One region of the Actinoplanes oblitus genome, then DNA from elsewhere that is predicted to be linked to it. Evidence: riboswitches for the same ligand, from Rfam matches in the RefSeq annotation. Region 1 holds a riboswitch; each other region holds the start of a gene.
What was found. A riboswitch is a leader RNA that binds a small molecule or an ion and turns the genes downstream of it on or off. The one in region 1 is predicted to bind cyclic di-AMP.
Positions count from the first base shown of each region.

Region 2: it holds a riboswitch for cyclic di-AMP, as region 1 does, so the genes downstream of both, Actob_RS31665 (LysM peptidoglycan-binding domain-containing protein) here and Actob_RS02550 (LysM peptidoglycan-binding domain-containing protein) in region 1, are expected to answer to the same signal.
Region 3: it holds a riboswitch for cyclic di-AMP, as region 1 does, so the genes downstream of both, Actob_RS18835 (hypothetical protein) here and Actob_RS02550 (LysM peptidoglycan-binding domain-containing protein) in region 1, are expected to answer to the same signal.
Region 4: it holds a riboswitch for cyclic di-AMP, as region 1 does, so the genes downstream of both, Actob_RS01765 (coiled-coil domain-containing protein) here and Actob_RS02550 (LysM peptidoglycan-binding domain-containing protein) in region 1, are expected to answer to the same signal.

Region 1 covers NZ_CP126980.1:573,130-578,379, reverse strand. The annotation lists gene Actob_RS02565 (GNAT family N-acetyltransferase) at 1-498, opposite strand, end outside; gene Actob_RS02560 (class I SAM-dependent methyltransferase) at 657-1,505, shown strand; gene Actob_RS02555 (saccharopine dehydrogenase family protein) at 1,893-3,131, opposite strand; cyclic di-AMP (ydaO/yuaA leader) riboswitch at 3,560-3,734, shown strand; gene Actob_RS02550 (LysM peptidoglycan-binding domain-containing protein) at 3,734-4,378, shown strand; gene Actob_RS02545 (YybH family protein) at 4,381-4,719, opposite strand; gene Actob_RS02540 (LysR family transcriptional regulator) at 4,811-5,250, shown strand, end outside.
Region 2 covers NZ_CP126980.1:7,008,379-7,013,628, reverse strand. The annotation lists gene Actob_RS31675 (chromosomal replication initiator protein DnaA) at 1-781, opposite strand, end outside; gene Actob_RS31670 (GDSL-type esterase/lipase family protein) at 987-2,225, opposite strand; gene Actob_RS31665 (LysM peptidoglycan-binding domain-containing protein) at 2,390-2,944, opposite strand; cyclic di-AMP (ydaO/yuaA leader) riboswitch at 2,943-3,118, opposite strand; gene Actob_RS31660 (hypothetical protein) at 3,346-3,939, shown strand; gene Actob_RS31655 (transcriptional regulator) at 4,003-4,341, opposite strand; gene Actob_RS31650 (hypothetical protein) at 4,343-5,101, opposite strand.
Region 3 covers NZ_CP126980.1:4,186,876-4,192,125, forward strand. The annotation lists gene Actob_RS18820 (hypothetical protein) at 1-165, shown strand, start outside; gene Actob_RS44060 (helix-turn-helix domain-containing protein) at 345-527, shown strand; gene Actob_RS18825 (helix-turn-helix domain-containing protein) at 533-1,078, shown strand; gene Actob_RS18830 (MFS transporter) at 1,466-2,791, shown strand; gene Actob_RS18835 (hypothetical protein) at 3,161-3,400, opposite strand; cyclic di-AMP (ydaO/yuaA leader) riboswitch at 3,714-3,873, opposite strand; gene Actob_RS18840 (hypothetical protein) at 3,919-4,971, opposite strand; gene Actob_RS18845 (RNA polymerase sigma factor) at 4,952-5,250, opposite strand, start outside.
Region 4 covers NZ_CP126980.1:383,964-389,213, forward strand. The annotation lists gene Actob_RS01755 (glycoside hydrolase family 65 protein) at 1-438, shown strand, start outside; gene Actob_RS01760 (coiled-coil domain-containing protein) at 503-1,540, opposite strand; cyclic di-AMP (ydaO/yuaA leader) riboswitch at 1,546-1,677, opposite strand; cyclic di-AMP (ydaO/yuaA leader) riboswitch at 1,886-2,024, shown strand; gene Actob_RS01765 (coiled-coil domain-containing protein) at 2,078-3,061, shown strand; gene Actob_RS01770 (hypothetical protein) at 3,065-3,433, opposite strand; gene Actob_RS01775 (TetR/AcrR family transcriptional regulator) at 3,524-4,129, opposite strand; gene Actob_RS01780 (ABC transporter permease) at 4,317-5,210, shown strand; gene Actob_RS01785 (ABC transporter ATP-binding protein) at 5,236-5,250, shown strand, end outside.

The DNA.
Region 1 (5,250 bases):
CCCCGCCTGCGGGATCGGCGGCTCGCCGGTCAGCCGATACCCGCACCGCCGGGCCACCGCGGTGCTCGCCGTGTTTCCCGGGTCGATGCGCAACAGCAACCGGCTCAGCCGGAGCGTGCCGCAGGCGTAGTCGGTGAGCAGCGACAACGCGGCCGCCGCCAGCCCGCGCCGCCGATAGGGCGCGCCCACCAGGTATCCCAGCTCGGCTTCGCGCAGCGTGGCATTGACCCCGAACAGCAGCACCTCGCCAAGCGGCGCACCACCGTCAGCGGTGATCGCGAGCTGTATCCGCCGCCCGGTCAGGCGACCCTGCCGCGCCCGTTTCAGATAGGCCAGCCCGGCCTCCACATCGAACGGCGACGGCATCGGCGTCCACCGCGCGATGTCCGGCTCGTCCAGGAGCGTGACGAGATCGCGCAGATCATCCGGGCGCCACTCGCGCAGCACGACACCATGACCCGCCAACCTCAGCGGGTGCGGCAGCGGGCTGGCGGTCACTCTTCAGATCCTGCCCATCAGGACCGTATGCGGCTAGTGGCGATCGACAGGTCACGCTCACCAATTCTCGACCGCCCATCCGTCGGATCATGGATCGCGCTCCGGAGCGCCCTCTGGGCGCTTTCTCCCGAGCCACCAGGCACTGCACGATTACCCCCATGTCACCCCTTTCCGGTACGCCCTCAGCCACCCCCGGCCAGCCGAACGCCTCGACCGCTCCCGCCCAGCCGATCGCCCCGGCCACTCCCGCCGAACCCAACAGCCCGGCCACTCCCGCCCAGCCGAACGCCCCGGCCACTCCCGCCGAACCCAACAGCCCGGCCACCCCCGCCGAGTGCAGCGTCGCTGGACCCGACACCCCGACCGACGCCGCCCGCCTCGGCCCGCCATCCGGCCCCGACGGCATCGGCACCACGGCGACCCACCCGGCACACGCCCAAGGGCACTGGGCGCGCTACAACGCCGGCCACGGCGACCGCGACATCCGGGAAACCCTCCGCCGAGCACTGGACCTGGCCGGGCCCGGACGCGACCGCACCGCCGTCGACCTGGGCTGCGGCGCCGGCCGCGAGACCCGCGCCCTGCTGGAGGCGGGCTGGCGGGTGCACGCCTACGACAGCGAACCCACCATGCTCTCCGCCACCGACCGAACCCACCCGGCCTTGACCGCCCACCTGCTCGCCTTCGAGCAGATCACCGAGCTGCCGCCCGCCGACCTGATCTACGCCGGCTACGCGCTGCCCTACCAGCCCCGCCACTCGTTCGATCGCTTGTGGACCCTGATCCGCGCGGCCCTGCGCCCGGCTGGCCTGATCGCCGTCGACCTGTTCGGCGTGCACGACGCCTGGGCCGGCTCGCCGAACATGACCTTCCTGACCGCCGCCGAAGCCGCCGCCCTGGCCACCGGCCTCACCACCGAACACTGGCACGAGGAGGACGAGGTGGGCCCCGCCTTCAGCGGCCCCAAACACTGGCACGTCTTCGAACTGATCGCCCGTCGCCGCTGACCCGCGTGCGCCGGCCACCGGACGAATCCCGGCAACGGTCCCGATGGCTCGCTGAAGGACCCGGAGAAGACGCTGACGCCCCGATCGGTGGCCGGGACCCGGTCGGTGGCCGGGACCCGGTCGGTGGGGCCGAGACGCCAGCCGTTGAAGGCGGAGAGGCTCACTGCGACGGTCATTTTCAGGTCGGCGGCCCATCGTTCAGCGACGCGTGACGACCGGAATGTCCAGTTTCTCGATCTTCGCCCGCCTACCCCGCCGAACCCGTCAGCCCGCCCTCCCCCAAGGGGGTAGCCCCCGCAATCAGTGTGGCGGAAGTGCGGCCGGGCGGACGGGCGGGCTGTGGACAAAGCTCAACTGTGGACAACCGCGGCGATCCGCCGTCAGCAGCTACACCTTGCGAGCGGTGATCTCGAAGCCAGCCGCCCGGAGCCGGTTCACCAGGGCGTCGCCGATGGCCGTCGCCGGGGTGAGGACGCCGCCCTCCGACGGCGGGAGGGCGTCCCGGTCCAGGACCAGGGCCAGCGCGGACTCGCCGAGCATGACCGCTGTCGCGGCGTAACCGGGGTCGCCCTTGGCGCGGACCCGGGCCGTGTACCGGGCGCCGGTGGTCGTCGTGGTGAAGATGTCCATGGTGAAGTGCCCGTTCTGCTGGACCTTCTCGCTCGGGCCCTCGCCGGGCTTGGGCAGGACGCGGTCCAGCAGGTAGCGGGTGGGCGGCACCGCGAGGCCGGCGACCAGGGCGCCCAGGCCGAGCTTGGTGCCGATGGCCAGGAGCGGGGAGAGCGGCGAGGCGCCGACGCTCATCGCCTCGCGATATCTGAAACCGCGACCGTACGCCCAGCCGCGCAGCGCGTTGGTCCGCCGCACCACCCGGGTGTTGTAGGAGGCCATCACGAACGGGGCGAGCCGGCCCCGCAGTTTCGGGTGCACCTCGGAGGCGGGGATCGTGTCCATGTCGCTCTGCCGGCCCAGCTTCGGCTCGGCGTGCCGGTCCGGGCTCAGCGAGTAGGGACTGCCGGCCACCTTGCGCAGCGACGGCTCCTTTTTCAGTACGTCGACCTGGTTGCGCATCGAGTCGATCGTCCCGCCGCTGAACCCGCCGCTCATGCTGGTCACCACCAGCGTGGTCTCGGTGAGTTCGCCCGCGCCGTCCTGTTCGACCCGCTGGTGCAGCACGTGCACGCCGAGATCGGACGGAATGGAGTCGAAGCCGCAGGAGTGGACGATCCGCGCACCGGTGCTGCGAGCGAGCTCGTGGTTCTCGTCGATGCTGTCCCGGGCGAACAGCACTTCTCCGGTCAGATCGACGTAGTCGGTGCCGGCGGCGGCGCAGGCGTGCGCGAGCGGACGCCCGTACTTGGCGTACGGCCCGACCGTCGTGATGACCACGCGTGTGCGGGCGGCGACCGTGGCCAGCGCTTCGGCGTCCGCGGCGTCGGCGATCAGGACCGGCCAGTCGACGTTCAGCCGGGACTTGACGTCCGCCAGTTTCGCGGCGGAGCGCCCCGCCAGGGCGATGCGGGTGCCGGCCGGCGCGTGCCCGGCGAGGTGTTTCGCCACCAGTGCCCCGACAAAGCCGGTGGCGCCGTAGACGACGACGTCGAAGTCTCGGGGGAGATCGCTCATGGTCGGAGATTGTGCACCCTATGCCTGGCTCGTAGGCAACCCGTGGGTAACAAAGATCGCGCCATGCAGCCAAAATGCGTCTGTCGCCCCGATCGCGCCCAGGGCAGAGGCGCACGGTGTGCGGGAGGAGCGCGCCCGGGCCGCCGATCACGCCGGAACGGCATGCGGGTGAAACTCCAAAAAGCAGGCTCTCTTTACCCACTGCGGACGCTGACAATCCCGCCCCGTCGGGCTTTTCCCCCGCATGGTGGACCACGGTGGTGGCAAGTCCCGGCGCGACTCAAGAACTCGGGGAGTTAGTCACACAAAGGAAGATCAAAGCGGCTAATTTGTGAGAACAAAGTCACCGGCCCCGCTTCCGGTCTTGGTCAGTTCCATGAAGCGGTGGCTACCGTCGACAGTCCGCAATTCGCGGACACCGTGGCCGGAACGCCGAGTCCTGCCTGCTGGTCACGGTCAACAACCCACAGGCATGGAGCGGGGGACCCACAGTTCCTCGGCGCGCTCTCCGGAGCGCACCTCGGGGTGAAGCCGCACTTCAAGCGGCCGGGCTCCTCGGCCCGAACCCGACAGCTCACCTCGCAGGCGTGGAGGAAAACTTCATGCTTCACCTGAACAAGCGGGTTCGTCGTGCCCTGTCCCGGCGAGCCCAGTCCCCGCGCGCCCTGAATCGGCCCGCACAGAGCAAGCGCACCACTCTCAAGCGCACTCTCGGCATCGCCATGGCCGGCCTGGCCGGCGCCATCGGCCTGCTCGCCGTCGAGGCGTCCCCGGCCAGCGCCGCCCCGAACGTGAACTGGGACGCCGTGGCCAAGTGCGAATCCGGTGGAAACTGGAGAATCAACACCGGGAATGGCTATTACGGCGGTTTGCAGTTCAGCCGGGGCACCTGGCGGGCGCACGGCGGCAGCAAATACGGCTCCACCGCCAATCTGGCCTCCAAGAGCGAGCAGATCCTGGTCGCCGAGCGGGTGCTGCGCAACCAGGGCATCGGTGCCTGGCCCACATGCGGACGTCGCGGCCTCACCAAGGCGCGTAAGAGCACGTCGGTGGGCCCCTACCGCCTGGCGTCCTACACGACGCCGCTGAAGGCGACCCGCACCTACGTGGTGAGGCGCGGCGACACCCTGTCCGGCATCGCCGCGCGTTACCGCGTCAAGGGCGGATGGAAGGCCCTTTACCGCGCCAATGCGAGTCGCCTGAGCAGCCCGAACCGGCTTCGGGTGGGCCAGCCTCTGGCGATCTGAGGTCAGGACCGACCCAGCTCCGGGTGGTCCAGCACGCGCAACCAGGAGCCGTCGGGCTGACGGCGGACGACCTGTGCCCGCGCCCCGGCTCCGTCTTTCGGCGGGGTCGAGGTGAGGGCCAGGTCGCCGCTGATCAGCGTGGGCAGCGGGGTCTCGGGCTCGAAAGCCGGCATTTTCGGCAGGAGCTCCGCCCACAGCTTCTGGATCGCGGCGCGGCCGACGGTCTCGCTGCCTGGCGGATAGGCCATCACGGCGTCCTCCTCATACAGCAGCGCGAGGCCCTCGGCGTCTTTGGCATTGGCGCGCTCGACGAACAAACGGGTCAAGTCCTCCGGGTGCATTGCCTTCTCTCGTTCGCTCATGACTCCACCTTGCCGCGCGTGGCTCCACAAGTCCAACGAATGGTTTTCATACCTACTACAATCAGGACTCATGGATCTGCGGCAGCTGGAGTACTTCGTCGCGGTCGCCGAGACCGGCAGCTTCACCCGGGCCGCGACCCGGGTGCACATCACCCAGTCCGGGGTGAGTGCCCAGATCAAGGCGCTGGAGCAGGAGCTCGGCGCGGAGCTCTTCGACCGCAGCGGCCGGGTTGCCCGGCTGACCGAGGCCGGCTCGGCGGCGCTGCGGCACGCCCGGGCGGCACTCGATTCGACACTGGACCTGCGGGACGCGATCGACGACGTCAAGGGGCTGGTCCGGGGCCGGCTGACCATCGGGATGGTGATCGGCTGCGAGGTGGCGCCGCTGTTCGACGCGCTCGCCGGGTTCCACCGTGAGCATCCCGGCATCGAGCTGGAGCTGGCCGAGGCGAACTCGGATCACCTGGTCGCCGGGGTGCGCGCCGGCAGCCTCGACGTCGCCCTGGCCGG
Region 2 (5,250 bases), 3.4 Mb from region 1:
GGCCCCACGCCACCACGTAGACCGCGGCGCCCGAGGCCATCGTGGCGAGCGTGATGAAGATGCCCGCGCCGAGCCAGATGGCGCCGACGGTGATGTCGCGCTTGCCCTGGGCGGCGGCCTCGGCCCGCTTGATCTGCTGTTGCACCGGGTCGGATCTGTCGCCTTCGGCGGTCCATTGGTGATACGGCGCGGGTGAGGGGCCCGGCTGCTGCCCATACGGGCCGGGCGCGGCCGGATGGGCGCCCTGCTGGTAGAGGTTGGCCGGGGGAGTGCTGGTCTGCTGCGGGTAGTGGTCGGCAGGAGGCGCGCTGTACTGGTGCGGGTACTGGGTGGCTGGGGGAGTGCTGTATCGCTGCGGGTACTGGTCAGCCGCCGCCCCGCTGAACTGCTGCGGGTACTGGCTCGCCGGGGGGTTGTCGGACTGCCATGGCGAGCCGAGCTGCTGCTGGTCGAAAGCGGCGAAGGGCTGCGGGTGGGGAGCGGCGCCGGGCTGCGGGTGGGGAGCGGCGAAGGGCTGCGGGTGGGGAGCGGCGCCGGGCTGCGGGTGAGAAGCAGCTGCCGGCTGCGGATAGGGAGCGGCGCCGGACTGCGGATAGGGAGCCGAGCCGGGCTGCGGATAGGAGCCACCCGAATACTGCTGGGGCGTGGGCGGGAAGGGGCCCGGCGGCTGCGCCGGATGGGACGCGGAGTACTCCTCCGGCGGGGCGGAGCGGGGTCTCGGCGCCGGCCAGCCGTTCTGGTCAGCCGGGGACGGGTAGCCGGTCGGGTCCGGGTACGTCATGGTGCACCTGCTTCGTCGCTCGAGCGGACGGATGGAAGACATCGAGGAGTACCGGCGTGTGACGGTTCCGGTTCAACCCGATACCCCGCTGCCCTTCGGGGCTGGTGCCGGCCGATCGGCATCGACGTACCCGGATCGCTACCGTGGAGTTTCCTTCGGAAAGCGTATTCCCGCAGGTCGAGCTTCCTGAGTGGGACTGTTTGGCTCAGTCCAGCCAGTCGAGGTCGACAGCTTCGGCGATCACCTGCATGCCCTTGTCGCCAGGGTGCAGGTGGTCGCCGGAGTCGTTCGCCGGCAGGTACCGGGTGGGTGCCGCCGGATCGTGCGTCGCGGTGTCCTGGTCGAGCACCGCGTCACAGCCGCTCCCGGCGCCCCGGACGAAGGCGTTCACCGCGGTCCGGCCCCGCTCCCCGGCACTCGACCAGTATGCGGCCCCGTGGAACGGCGTCAGCGTCGAGCAGATCACCTTGATCCCGGCCGCGTGACCGCGATCGATCAGTTGCCGATAGGCGCCGATGAGCTCGTCGGTGGCCGGCGGGTGTGTGCTGCCGAGGTCGTTCAGCGGATCGTCCGAGATGATCACCCAGCGGACCCCGGTGCGCTGGAGCACGTCCTGGTCGAAGCGGTGCGCCGCGCTCTCGCCCCGCCCGTCCCGGCCGTCGGCGGTCAGCCGGTTGCCGCTGATCCCGGTGTTGACCACGCCGATCGTCCGGCCGTCCGCCCGCAGCCGGTCGGCGAGCAGGTCCGGCCACCGGCGGGCGGCCCCGACCGTCGAGCCCAGCCCGTCGGTGATCGACGCCCCGAACGCCACGATCGTCCCGTCGGCCCCGCTGTCGAACACGTCGAGGCCGGTCAGGAAGAAGTAGCTGCTCGACGTCGTGGCGCCGGACACGGTGGTGGCGGTGAGCTGATCGCCCGTACCGATGTAGGTGTGCTGGGTGGCGAGCGGATGCCGGGTCGTCTCGCCGGTGGTCGCCGGCAGGTAGACGCTGACCGCCAGATCCGCGTCCGCCGGCACCGCGAAGTCCACCCGGTCGCTGGTCACCGAGCCGCCCGCCGGGATGGTCACGGTGGCCTTCCCGCCGAACGTCACCGCGGTGTCGGTCGCCCGCTCAATCCCGCTCCCGGTGGCCCGCCGCGCCACGTGCACCCCGCCGATCACCAGCGGCGTGGTGCCGAACGCGTGGGAGAGCCGCAGCCGTGCCCCGTCGCCGGCGACGCTGGTGTGCACGATCTGCCGGACGGTCTGCCGGTGGAAGGACTGCCCGCCGTCGGTCATCGCGGCACCCCAGGTGGCGACCCAGCCCTCCGCCGCGGCGCCGGCCGAGGGGGATGCCGGAACCGAGCCGGCAACGGTTGCCGGGGGCGAGGCGGACACCGCGCCGCACCCCGCCAGCAGCAGGATCACGCCCCCGGCCAGCCCGGCCGCACCATCCCACCGCATCTGTTCCCCCGTTGCCCGACCCGCGTTCCGCCGGACATCCTCACATCCGCAGTGCTGCGGATGTGGTCAGCAAGGACGCGAATCACCGCGTGGGCAGGTGGTCCGGGCGGTCAGGCGGTGCTTTTCCGCCCCGCCTGACCGCCGTCGCCTGACGACATCGATCGTCAGAGCCGGATCCGCTGCCCCGGGTGGATCCGGCTCGGGCTCTTCAGCTTGCCCTTGTTGAGCTGGTACAGCGTCCGCCAGCCGCCCTTGACGTGGTACTTCCGGGCGATCTTGGCGAGCGTGTCACCGGACTTGACCACGTAGGTCCGGCCCGACGACGTGGCCTTCTTCTTCGCCTTCGAGCCGTGCGACGTCGCCTTGTGGTGGACGCCGGACTTCTTGCCGCACACCGGCCACGGGCTCAGCCCGCGCTTCGCGTACAGCCGGTCGGCGATCTTGATTTGTTCGGCCTTGCTGGCCTTGTCCGCGGTCGAGGCGTACCTGCCCCCGCCGTTGGCCTTCCACGTGCTGCGGCTGAACTGCAAGCCGCCGTAATACCCGTTACCGGTGTTGATGTGCCAGCGGCCGCCCGATTCGCACTTGGCGACCACGTCCCAGTTGACGCTGGATGCCATCGCCGGGGAGGCCGGGGCGAGCAGTACGCCCGCTCCGGTCACGCCGGCGGCCACCAGGCTGAGGGCAGCAAGGCGCGTTCGTCTACCGATCCGAGACATGGATGATCCTCCACGCCTGCGAGGTGAGCTGTCGGGTTCGGGCAGATCGGCCCGGCCGCATCACACGCGGCTTCACCCCGAGGCGCTGTCGTCAGCGCCGGAAACGGTGGGTCCCCCGCTCCTGCCGTCTCATCGCGTCTGTGGATCGGCGGCAGGATTCGGCGGTCCGTCCACAGTGCCCGCCATCGCGGGACGATCGACGGTAACCACACCCCGGGTCGGTCAGCCAAGTTTTCGATGTCCCATAGTGACGTTCTTCACGGTATTCGCCCGATTTGATCTTGTTCCTGCCCCGGAAAGCGAGGCATTTCCGAAAACGGTCATCCGCCCGTCTCCCCGGCATGCCGCATGACCGGCACATCGGGCGGAACCGCTGCCGCTCACGGCGCGTCGGACAGCGCATGGCCGATTCCCCACAGCGCCGGACCGCTCTGCTCACCGCGATCGCCGCGCTCACGCTCTCCGCGTGCGGCAACACCCTTTCCGGTACGGCGACAGCCACCCGTGACGCCGTCCACGCGGCCGCCGCGAACCTGCCCGGCGCCTACACCTACGTCCTCACCTCGAACTGCGGCGAGCGTGCGTTGATCGGCAGGTTCCGGATCACCGTCGACGGCCAGGTGGCCACCGGCGAGCCGGTCGGCGCTGAGGTCGACCCGGGCGTCACGCACTTCCCGGCGATCGCGGAGCTGCTCGCCGAGGTCGACACGGCCGGGCCGGACGCCGTGATCGGGTTCGAGACCGACGCGGCCGGCCGGCCCGCCCGGCTGAGCATCGACCCGCTCCCGGACGCCACCGACGACGAGGCGTGCTACACCTTCGCCGACATCGAGCCGATGGCACCCCGGGACCCCGGGGGTACCGGCCAGGGCAACCCCCTGGGGCGAACGACGTACCGCCCGGACGACCATCGAGCCCATCCGGCGCCGGCCGGGGCGGCGGCGCACGAGGACCTCGCGGTGCTCGAGCTGCCGGCGGCGGTCGGCCGCAACTGACCCGGGATGCCCCGCGGGGCGCCGTCCCCCGGCGCCCCGCGGCAGCGAACCCGGCGTGCGGAGTCAGGACGGGTGATCGTCGAGATCGGCCGCTTTGAGGCGGGCGGTGAGTTGCTCCAGCGCGGAGAGTTCGGCGCGGAGTGCGCGGCGACCCTCACGGGTGAGTTTGACCCAGGTCCGGGGCCGGTTGCCCTCGTACCCTTTGGTCAGGGTGACCAGACCGGCATCGACGAGCACCTGCACGTGACGGTTGAGGTTGCCGTCGGTGAGCCGGAGTTCGGTCCGCAAGGTGGCGAAGGCGCACTCGGGGATCTCGGCGAGCATGACGAGCACGCCCAGGCGTACGCGTTGGTGGGTGACGTCGTCGAGCCCGACTGCCGGGTGTGGCGGTGTCTCGTCCATCTCAGCCGGCTTTCCGGGCGCGTCCGGCGTGGTAGGCGCCGACCACGGCCAGCGGCAGGCTGATCAGCAGCAGGGCGGGCGCGGGACGGTCCAGGCCGAGGAGTGTCAGCTGGCCACCCAGCGCGGGTCCGGAGCCGCCACCCAGCGCCCACGACTGCCAGCCGAGAAGCCCTCCGACGCGTCCGGTCGCGCAGAACTGCCAGGCCAGGGCCGCCATCCAGGCGCCGGAGACGATGATGCCGGTGCTGCGCTCGACGACACCCAGGGCGACCGTCACGGCGGCGACGATGAGCAGCGGGGTGAGCAGGCCCTGCCACCACGACAGTGCGTAAGGGGCCGAGCCGAGTCCGTGCCGTCCGGTCGGTGCGGCGAACAGCGCCAGCAGGCAGAGCAGCCCGGCCACCCCGGCGGCCACCGGGACGCGCCAGTGCACGCGGACCCCATGCCGGCGTTCACGGTGGCGGTACCACTGCGCGACGAGACCGACCGCCAGCGGCGCGGCCACCAGCCAGAAGAGGTAGGAACCCAGGCCGGCACGTTGCCGCTCCGGCAGCCCGGCCCAATAGGGGTACTCGATGACGCCGCCGGTATCGGAGATCGACGAGAACGGGTCCCGGTAGAGCGCGATGCTCAGCAGGGGCAACGCCGCCAGCACGAGGGACGGGAGCCAGAGGCCGCCGTGGGCCAGTCGCCGGCTCCTGGATCTGAGCGCGTTCATCTCCGCCAGTACGGCGGCGGCGTCGGGGGCGTCGGTACTCATCCTTCTCCTCTGCAATGCAGAAAACTCTGCATTACAGAGTGAACGGTCCGCGCCGCCACGTCAACGTCCGTTGCCGCTTCCGGGCCCTCCAGGCGGGGGATCGAGCCGGGCGGCGTTGTTCTTGACAGGGTTGTCAGCTGAGCGCAATC
Region 3 (5,250 bases), 3.6 Mb from region 1:
CCGCCCGCGCGGACACCGCATCCCGACGACCTCGCCGCTCACCAGCATCTCACCGGCCGGCTCACCGCCTATCTGGCCCACCGGCGCGCTCTGCGAGTCGCCATGTACACCGCAGCAGTCGCCGCGCTCACCACCGTCGTCGTCGTGGCGATTCTGCTGCGCTGACCCCGCCTTGACCCCCTTGCACCACGTGGACCGCATGAGCAGCCGCCACCGCTTAGCAACCTGGAGGCCTGATGACATCCGTGACCGCACGCCACCGCTCAGCACCACGGGACCGCGGCAACGCACCGCAGCCGACACGATCTCGCGGGAAACGGCTGTCGGGGACCGAACTCGCTGCCATGCAGAAAACAGTCGTCGAGCTGTACCGGCAGCACCATTCCATCCGGGCGATCGCCGCCGCCACCAAACGGTCCTACGGCTCTACGCATCGTGCTCTCAAGCAGGCCGGGATCGAGTTCCGATCCCGCAGCTGGCGCCCCAGAACCCCACATATCCCCGCCCGCCACATTCCGATCAGGTGATGACCATGAGCAGCCACGCCACGACCACGCCGCTATCGCTGGCGCAGCAGATGTGCGAGACCCGGGCCGACACGATGAAAGCGGCGGCCAACCGCTACACGGCCGGGGAGTCCATCAAGCAGATCGCCGCTGCTTACGGCCGCTCGTACGGCTGGGCCCACAACATTCTCGAAGAAGCCGGCGTCCAGTTCCGCAAACGCGGCGGCCGGCGCCGCACAGCAGACGCGCAGACCGACAGCCCAGATGCCACCACCACCCACCAGGCTGCCCCCGCGGTGGGCACCACCGGTTGGCAGCAGCGGACGCGGATGACCGCCGACGAGCAGGAAAAGGCCGCCGACGAGGTCCTACGCCTGTACACCGAAGAACGCAAGTCGGTTAGGCAAATCACCGTCCAGACCGGCCTCAGGCGGGGCACCGTCAACCGGCTGCTGAACTTGAGAAACGTCGAGCGGCGCTCCCGCAACGGCGGTCGGCGATCAACCCTTACCGCAGCACCGACCGACGGTGTTCAGCACACCGAGCCCCGCCCAGCCGGACCCCTATCGTGACCCGCCGCAGCAGCCACCGGCTCGCCCAGCGCGGCACTCACGCCGACTGGCACCCGCGCCCGCGCCTGACGGGAACCGGGCACAGCAGGGCGAGCACCACGACCGTGCTGGCCCTGCTGCACCCGGCCCGGCACACCGCGAGCCGGCCGGGCACCGGCGACACCCGGAGCCCCGGCCTGACGAGCGCGGACACCGACCACAACACCACCCAGCACGCCACCGCCGACACACCTGCTTCGAACGACAGCATCAGGTTGCACCCGACGGCGCCGACACACGTTGTGCCCATCACCGGCATGTGCCCGCCCGGTCGCCGACGGCCTCGGCGGGCGGCAACGATCGTGCTGCCGGCCATAGCCGTCTTGGTCCGGGTTTGAGCGGGAGCCAATGTCCCCCTTCTTGCGCGTGATCAACCGGTCGGCCGCCCGGACGCTGCGCGGCTGCCCCGGCGCGCATGCCCGGGCCGGCCACCAGCAGCCTTTCGGACTGGCCGTACTGCTGGTGGCCCGGGGAGCCGCGCTGACGGCGAACCGGATGCTGCTGGTCGTACTACCCGCGATGGTTCTGGCGGTCACCGGAAGCGTGGTCCAGACCGGCCTGATCACCCTGTGCCAGGTGCTGCCGTGGGTCGTCATGCAAGTTCTGTCCGGGCCCCTCCTCGACCGCGTCGCACCGCAGCGCATCGGTGCCTGCGGCGACCTGCTCTCGGCCACAGTGATGGTGGTCCTCGCCGTCACCGGCCTGCCACCGCTGTGGCTGCTGGCGGTCCTGATGGCCGCGGTCGGCGCAGCCGACGGCCCGGCCACCGCCGCGAAGACCGTGCTGCTGCGCCCGGTCGCCGAGGACACCGGCATCGCCCTGATACGGGCCACCGGCTGGACGACCGCCGTCGAACGCAGCGCCGGCCTCGGCCCCTACCTCGGCGGCCTCGCCTACACCCGTTGCGGCCTCACCGTCACCCTGCTCCTGGTCGCGACCCTGTTCGCCCTCGGCTCCCTCGCATCCGCGACGATCAGCACCCCCGTCCGGCACGAACCCGCCACCGGCACCTACCGCCAGCAGTTCGCCACCGGCGTCCGATTCCTGCACGCCGACCGCTCCCTGGCCGCACTGATGATCATGTTCGCGGTCACGAACATGCTGGACCGGGCCCTATTCGGCGGCCTGCTACCGGTCTGGGCCAGCCGAGGCGGCCACGACACCGAAACCACCGGCCTGGCGATCAGCGCATTCGCCGGCACCGCCGCGGTGACCGCCGCCCTCATGGGCTGGCGCGGCGACCGCCTCGACTCCCACCGCCGCGGCATCTATCTCGCCGGCATGTCGATCGCCGGGGTGAGCCGGTTCGCCGTCATCGCGCTCAACGCACCACCGACGCTCGTCCTGATCGTCTGGGCCGTCGCCGGCCTCGGCTCCGGCGCAGGCAACCCGGTCATCGAGGCCATCCAGTGCGACCGGATCCCGGAACACCTGCAGGGCCGGATCCGCACCCAGATCATCGCGGGAGCCTGGACCGGCATCCCGTTCGGTGGCCTCGCCGCCGCCGCCCTACTCACCCTCGGCCTACCCGCAGCGCTCTGGCTCTGCGCCACCGCCTACCTCGCCGCGGTCGCCTACCCCGGCTGGCGTGTCACCTGGCACACCACACCAACCACCCGCAGCCGTCCCGCACCCGTGCCAGCCACCTCCATCGTCGCCGGAGAATCCGCATGAGCCCCTTCGCGCGCCCCGAACCGGCCACCGCGACCAGCGCTGCACGTCGCCGGCTGGGCCATCGCCCACGCCCAAGCTGAGGCGTTGAGTTCCCGAAGGTGGCACGCCGATGCGGGTTGACGATATGCCGAGGGCTGGGTGAGGGTGGGAGTGATCACCAAGGTCAATCATGTACCTCGGCCGGGTACTGGACACGGCTAATGTCGGACGTGGTGTCCGATGTGATCGCCCGTGATCACCTGTTTTCCGCGATTGGACATAAAAGTTGTTCCCGCAGTGAGCAGATGGCTAGCTGCCGCTGCTGGCGGATAGACGGCCTGCGGGTGACCCGCCCCTTGCGGAGCGGGCCACCACAGGGCCGGGCGGGGGTTAGTGCCGGAATTTCCAGGCTCGCAGCACGACCTCCGTTACCTTGAGGGCGGATCCGGCGACCAACACCATGGTCGTCGGGTCCGCACTCCCGGCCAGCGCCAGCAGCTTCTCGGCGATCTCCAGAACCCCGGCGATGATCAGGGTCTGGTCGAGCGCCTTACTGATCTGCTGGACGCGCTCCGGCCGCTCGGGCAGCCGGCCGGAGTTGCCGCCCTGGCCTTGCGCGTTCTCAGGCAAGGGAGTCTCCCTTCTCGATGCGACAGAACCTGCCGGCCAGGGGCCGGCGCTCGCCCGGCAGAAGGCCGGGCGATGCTCGATGACATCGGGATGGGGCAGGGCGGTGCGGTGAAGCCCGTGGGTGCTCGCCAGAGTTACGTCACGACACAAAACCGGGGGATAGCAACGTGGGTGCCGGCGCCTCGTCGACCGGGCCGCTGCGGCGCGATGGTCGTGCCGGGCACGACGACGCCGCCCGATCCGGGCGGACCAGACGGCGTCGCGGCGACCGGCAAACGGCCAGCGTGGAACTTCGCGTGCATGTATGTGTCTTCCTGAAGAAGGAAACCGCCTACCGGGTTAGCTGACGGGTTCGGGCAGGAAGCAGGCCCTACCGGCCAAGGTCAGCCGGATTCACCCCGTGGCCGCCGCTAGCGTGCAGCAGCGGCCGAGTGGTTCCCCGATTCACCGAAGTGACTCAACGGTTGGTGCAGCGTGCGTGACAGGTCGTGCAGCTTGGGGGGCGCGGCGCAGCCTCGTCAGCCGGGGCTGCTGGTGTGGGTCGCATCAATGAATAGCAGAGAGTCCGACAAGGCAGGAGTCGGGATTCTGACACCCGGCGGAGGCCGCAACCAGACCGTGTCATAAGCGAGCATCCGGCCGGTCCGCGGGTCGAACACGGCGATGTCCCGGACGGCGCCCTGCTGGCTGTCGGCGACCACGGCTAAGCCGCGCCGACCGATTCCGCCGTCGACTATTCCAGCGACTTTCAGGCCGGCCGGAGTGTCGGCGAGTGCCTGCAGCAGCGCGGCCCGTTGCTGCGGACTCGGGTCGTGGAACCGGAACACCTCGCGGACCGCGCGCAGGGTGGCCTGCGGGCCGTCCGCGGGATCCTGCTGCTCGGCGAGCTGGCTGGACACCTGGAACACGTTGTCCGCCAACCGCGGCGCCACCACCGGCATCTGCCCATCCCCGTAGGAGACGTCCTGGCCGGGATCCGGGGGCCGGATCGGACCGGGATCCTCGCCGGGACTCCAGCCGGGCACGCTCGTACGGGTCTGGCGGCCGGCCTGTTGCGGCGTCCACCAGCGCTGCTCGTCATGGACGGTCACCGCGTCGTGCCCAGCGGTCGCCTCCCGCGCCCAGACCCGGGTGCGGGTATAGGTGTAGCGGCCGGTGTTGGCTGGCGTGGACAGTTTCGCCACCGTCTGGGACAGCGTGGTCAGTTCTGCCCGGGCGTCGCGCCACTGCCCGGGCTCGGGTAGCGGCAGCAACCACACGCCGCCCGCTGGAGCTGAGGCCGACGGCACGGCGCCCGGTGGGCGGCGGTCGACGATCGCCCAGGTGCCGGCGAGCGCGACCAGGACCGTAACGAATACGGCGGCCTGTCGGGTGATCGTGCGCAGCAGAGCCTGCCGGGCACGGCGGCGCCGCAGGCGCACCCCGGCCACGATCTGCGCGGCGGTGAGCGACAACGTCGCCGGTGGATCCTGCGGTTCGCCGGGTGGTGGACTCAGTGCGGCGACGTGCAGGGGGACCACCTCCAGGTCGGTGTAGCCGCGGCGGACGGGATCAGGCCCCGGGACGGACATGGTTCTTGGCTCCCTTCGTCGTAGTCGGTCTCGGCAGGCCCGGCCCGGCGGCGTCGGGCGCTGCCATCGCACGTCGCAGCACCGCCAGGGCGCGGCAATACCTGTTGGAGACGTCCTTCGGCGTCGTTTTCATCGCCGCGGCGATCTCGGCGTTGCCGAAGCCGTCGGCCCGCAGGACCAGCACCGCCCGGTCACGCTTACTCAGCAGGTCGCCGGCGATCGCGAAGATCCGTTCCCGCTGTTCGCGGCCGTACACGGCCTCGAAGGTGGGGTCGTTGC
Region 4 (5,250 bases), 190 kb from region 1:
GAGCTGGCCCACGACTATCTGGGCGAGGCCGCCCTGATGGACCTGCACGACCTGCACCAGAACGCGCGGGACGGCGTGCACGTGGCGTCGCTGGCCGGCTCCTGGATCGCACTGGTGGCCGGCCTGGGCGGGATGCGTGACTTCAACGGCCAGTTGTCGTTCGCGCCGCGGCTGCCCAGCCGGATCAACAACCTGGACTTCTCGCTGCTCTGGCGGGGGCTGCGGCTGCGGGTCAACGTCACCGCCGAGGAGGTCACCTACTCGCTGCGCAACGGCGGCGGCTCGGCCCGGCTCACCCTGCTGCACCACGGCAAGGAGATCGAGGTCACCCAGGTCCGCCCGGTGACCATGGCGATCCCGTCGGCCGGGCCGGCCGGCCCGGCACCGGCGCAGCCGGCCGGGCGTGCCCCGGTGCGGCGCGCGACGCCGCACCACTGAGACACCACGAGAGAACGGCCCCCGCCCGGACGGGTGGGGGCCGTTCTCATCAGGACTGACGTGACTACAGCAGCGACACGTGCACGTGGTCGGTGTGATCACTCGGACCGTGGTAGGCGTGCCAGTTGTTGGTCGCCGGGAACCAGATCTGCTTGTACCAGATGACGTAGTAGATGCCGAGCCGATCGGCGTTGCGCACCAGGAACGCGGTGAGGTCGTTGCCGTACCGCATCATCTTGGCGTTGCCGGTCGCCGACGAGAAGCCACTCTTCTGCAACGACCAGTCGCAGGCGCGGCCCTTCGGGTGCTCGAACGGGCCACCGTCGCGGTGGCAGCCGACGAACATGTTGAAGCCGGCCTTCTTCACCTCCTTGTAGAGGTGCAGGGTGCGCTTGGTGATGCAGCCGTCGGTGGTCGGGTCGTCCTGGTTGCAGGACTCCGGCGAGAAACCGCCGTCGGAGTTGCGCGGTGCCGGGGCGGCGGTCGGCGACTTGGCGTCGACGAACCCGGCGGTGATGGTCTTGTTGATGCCGGTGCCACCGCCGAGCAGTTCGAGCTGGTCCTCGGCCGAGTCGTGCAGCTTCTTCTGCACCGAGAGCTGCTGCTCCTGGTTCTTGACCTCGGCGTCGAGCCGGGTCTTGTCCGCGGTGATGTCCTGCAGCAGGGTGTTCAGCTCGTGCAGTTTCTCGTCGTGCAGCTTGTTGATCTCCTCCAGGCTGACCGCCTTGTCCAGGAAGTCGGCGGAGTCGCTGGCCCGCAGCAGGAAGCTCAGCGAGCTCAGGTTGCCGACCTGGTACTGCTGCTTGGCGATCGCGTTGACCTCGGGGACCAACTGGTCGCGCCGAGCCTCGGCGGTCTTGATCTGGGCGGCCAGCTGGATCTGGGTCTTCTTCGATTTCGCGACCGCTGCCTTGGCGTTCACGAACCGGCGGTTCGTGGCCTCGATCTGGTCGGAGAGGTCGTCGCTCGCCTCCCCTTCCTCAGCGGTCGTGCCGCTGCCTCCAGGGGCAGCGTGTGCCGGGGTGATCGGGGCCACGAATATGGCGGCGGTCACCAGCGGCGCCAGGGCAAGCGTCAGCCACCGGCGGGGACGTGCGGTCATCAACAATCCTTCCTTGTCACCGCCGACCGGGTTAGCTGACGGGTTCGGGACGGAAGCTATCCCTACCGCATGACGCGGATTCACCCCACCTACCTGGTTCCCCGGCTCACCTTTCGGTGATTAGGCGGCGGCCTGCCGGCAACTCGGGGGCGGTGCCGTCCTGGCAGGACCGGCGGCAAGCTTACCTGAGATAGCACGGGACATCAGGGTCCGGAAAAGGGCCAAAATAGTTACCGCACAACGACTTTCCGTAAGCGCATCACGACTGGTGACTGCGCCGTCGCGATGGGTGTGAGAACTGTCGATTCGTCGATCCGCTGAGGTATGGTCGTCCCGGTTCCCAGCCGGGAACCGCCGCCTAATCGCATAACGAGCGAGCCGGGGATCCATTTTTCTTCCGGGGCGAATCCGCATCCCGCGGTAGGGACCTTTCCTTCATCCCGAGCCCGTCAGCTAACCCGGCCGGCGGCCGACGGGAGGAAACAGCCAGTGCAGCATGTGACTGCGCGGCGACGATGGGCTGCCTTTCTAGCGCTCGTGGTCGCCGCATGTGGGATCGCCGGGGTCGCCGGACCGGCAGCCGCGGCGCCCCGGCCCCTGGCCGCGCCGGGGGAGTCCGGTGACGACGGCGAGGGTGGCAAGAAGGCCATGCTCGACAAGCTCGAAGAGGCCTCCAAGGGCTACCTGGCGGCCAAGGCGAAGCTCGCGAAATCCAAGCAGCAGCAGACCCAGCTGGCCGCCGAGCTGAAGAAGCTGGACGCGGCCCTCGGCCCGCAGCAGGTGACGCTCAACAAGTACGCCGAGCAGGCGTACACGATGGGCCGGCTCGGCCCGATCAGCGCGCTGCTCGGCGCCGACTCGTCGGCCGGCTTCCTGGACCGGGCCCAGCTGCTGACCACCGTGGCGGCCCGGCAGAACCAGGCGATCGCCGACCTGAAGAACACCCGGACCGACCGGCAGACGGCCAAGACCGGGATCGACGCGGCCATCATCGACCAGCAGAAGCAGGTCAACGTGATGGCCAAGCGCAAGGCGCAGGCCGAGAAGGCGCTCAAGGACGCCGATCAGGGCGACGCCGCCGATGACGACTCCGGCGGGGGCAGCAGTGCGGACGCCGACAAGCCGAGCGGCAACCTGGACGGCAGCTGCGTGCCCGACCCGACGACGGACGGCTGCATCAGCCCGCGCCTGCTGTACGCGATGAAGCAGGCGCAGAAGGCCGGCTTCACCCGCTACGTCGCCTGCTACCGCCCGCAGAACAGCGGGGAGCACCCGAAGGGCCGGGCCTGCGACTTCGCCGCCGACAAGAACGGTTTCGGCGGGGTGGCGACCGGGGCCAGCAAGACGTACGGCACCAACCTGGCGAACTACTTCATCCACAACTCGGACACGCTCGGCGTGCTCTACGTGATCTGGTTCAAACGGATCTGGTTGCCGAGCAGCGGGTGGAAGTCGTACAGCGGGGCCGGTGGCACGCCGTCGACCGACCACACCAACCACGTGCACCTTTCGGTGACGTAAGTCTCAGATCGGGAGCAGGCGGTGTCCGGCCATCTCCAGTTCGCCCTCGTGCCGGACGTTGACCGGGGTGCTCAGGCCGGACGCCGCGTCGTGCAGGACGACCGAGGCGCCGTCGATGCGATAGGTGCCGATCGCCCGCTTCCGGCGGCCGGCCACCTCGCCCGCGTACGTCCCGTCGGTGCGCAGCCGCAGCTCGACCGTGCCGTCCGGGCTGCGCCAGGCGCCCACGACGGCCGCGCCGGTCACCACCGTGGGCCGCGCCGGAACCGGCCCGAGGCCGGTGTCCGGCGTGCGGGCCATGGCGATGGCGAGCATGGCGGCGGCGTCCAGGACGGTGGTGTCGACGCGGGGGGCGTGCGAGAAGTGCTGCATCGGGCCGGCTCCGAGGGGTGGGTGGCGGGAACGCCCTTTCCCTTCGGTCCGGCGCCGGGCCGGTGCAGCACTCCGCCGGTTGCGACCCGGTTATTTCCCGGCGCCGGCCTTCAGCGCGCCGAGCACCGAGGCGGCCAGCTTCTCCAGGTAGTCGTCGCTCATCGGTTGCCGGGAGACGGCCAGCCGCCAGTAGAGCGGGCCGAGGATGAGGTCGACCGCCACCTCCGGATCGGTGTCCTCGGGCAGCTCGCCGCGGGCGATGGCCTGGCCGACCAGTTTCTCGCCCACCGACTGCTGGTGGGTGCGCAGCACCCGTTGCAGGGTCTCGGCGATCTGCGGGTTCCGCGCCGCCTCGGCCATCAGGTCGGGAATGATCTGCGAGGCCACCCGGTGTTGCAGCGCCTTGCTGACGATCATCATGAGCAGGTCCAGGTCGCCGGCGAACGAGCCGGTGTCCGGAAGTGGCACCTTGCGACCGGCGACTTCCGTGATGATCTCCAGTACCATCTCCAGCTTGTTGCTCCAGCGCCGGTAGATGGCGGTCTTGCCGACGCCGGCACGCCGGGCCACGGCCTCGATCGACAGACGGCCGTAACCGACCTCTGCCAGCTCACTCATGACCGCGTTACGGATAGCCACGGTGATGTCGTTGCGGAGCACCGCCGCTCCGGCAGGTGCGCGTTTGACTGTCGCCACCCGGTAACTATAGCGCTACGACGTAACGGTTGCGTTCCGCCGTTTGGTCGGCTACCGTTCCTCCCACGTCGATACGAACCCGTTCCATCGGCGTCGGCGGACGCCTGTCATGCTGCTAGCTGTGTTCGAAGGCAAGTCACCCGAGTCCGCCGCCTACCATGGGCCGACGAGATCGGAGCACCACTCGATGCCAGAGACGGCGGTTGCCGATGCCGCTACCGGCGTTCCCCTCCGGGAGCTCGCCCGACGGCACGGCCTCACCTCTTCCGGGCGGCGGCTCGGCCTGCTGGAGTACTCCCGCAAGCTGTGGGCGTACCGGCACTTCATCGCCGCCCACGCCAAGGCGAAGACCTCGTCCACGCTGGGTAACACCAACCTCGGCGCGCTCTGGACGGTGCTGACGCCGGCGCTCAACGCCTTCGTCTACTACATCATCTTCGGTGTGGTGATCGGCACACGTGGCGGTGTAGCCAACTTCATCGCGTACCTGTGCATCGGCGTCTTCGTCTTCCAGTTCACCCAGTCGTCGGTGCAGAACGGCATCAACGCGATCACCGGCAACCTGGGCCTGATCCGGGCACTGCACTTCCCGCGGGCCAGCCTGCCGCTGTCGGTGGCCCTGGTGGAGATCCGCAACTTCCTCACCGCGATGGTCGTGCTGCTGGCGATCGTGATCGTCAAGGAGCCGGTCAACCTGGAGTGGCTGCTGATCATCCCGGCGATCATCCTGCAGTCGATCTTCAACATCGGCCTGGCGCTGGCCTGCGCCCGGCTCGGATCCAAGCTGCGTGACGTCAAGCAGCTCATCCCGTTCGTCATGCGGTTCTGGCTGTACGGCTCGGCGGTGCTCTACCCGGTCACCCGGTTCACCGAGCACCTGCACGGCTGGAAGCTGTTCGCCGTCGAGCTGAACCCGCTGCTGGTCTTCATCGAGCTCTACCGGCACTCGCTGATGGAGAACGTGACACTGGCCGGCAGCCCGACCCAGCTCTGGATCGAGGCGATCATCTGGTCGCTGGTCGTGGGCTTCGCCGGCTTCGTCTACTTCTGGCGCGGAGAGAAGGGTTACGGCCGTGGCTGACAACGAGCTGGGGCAGGGCGCGAACATGACGGCGGCCGAC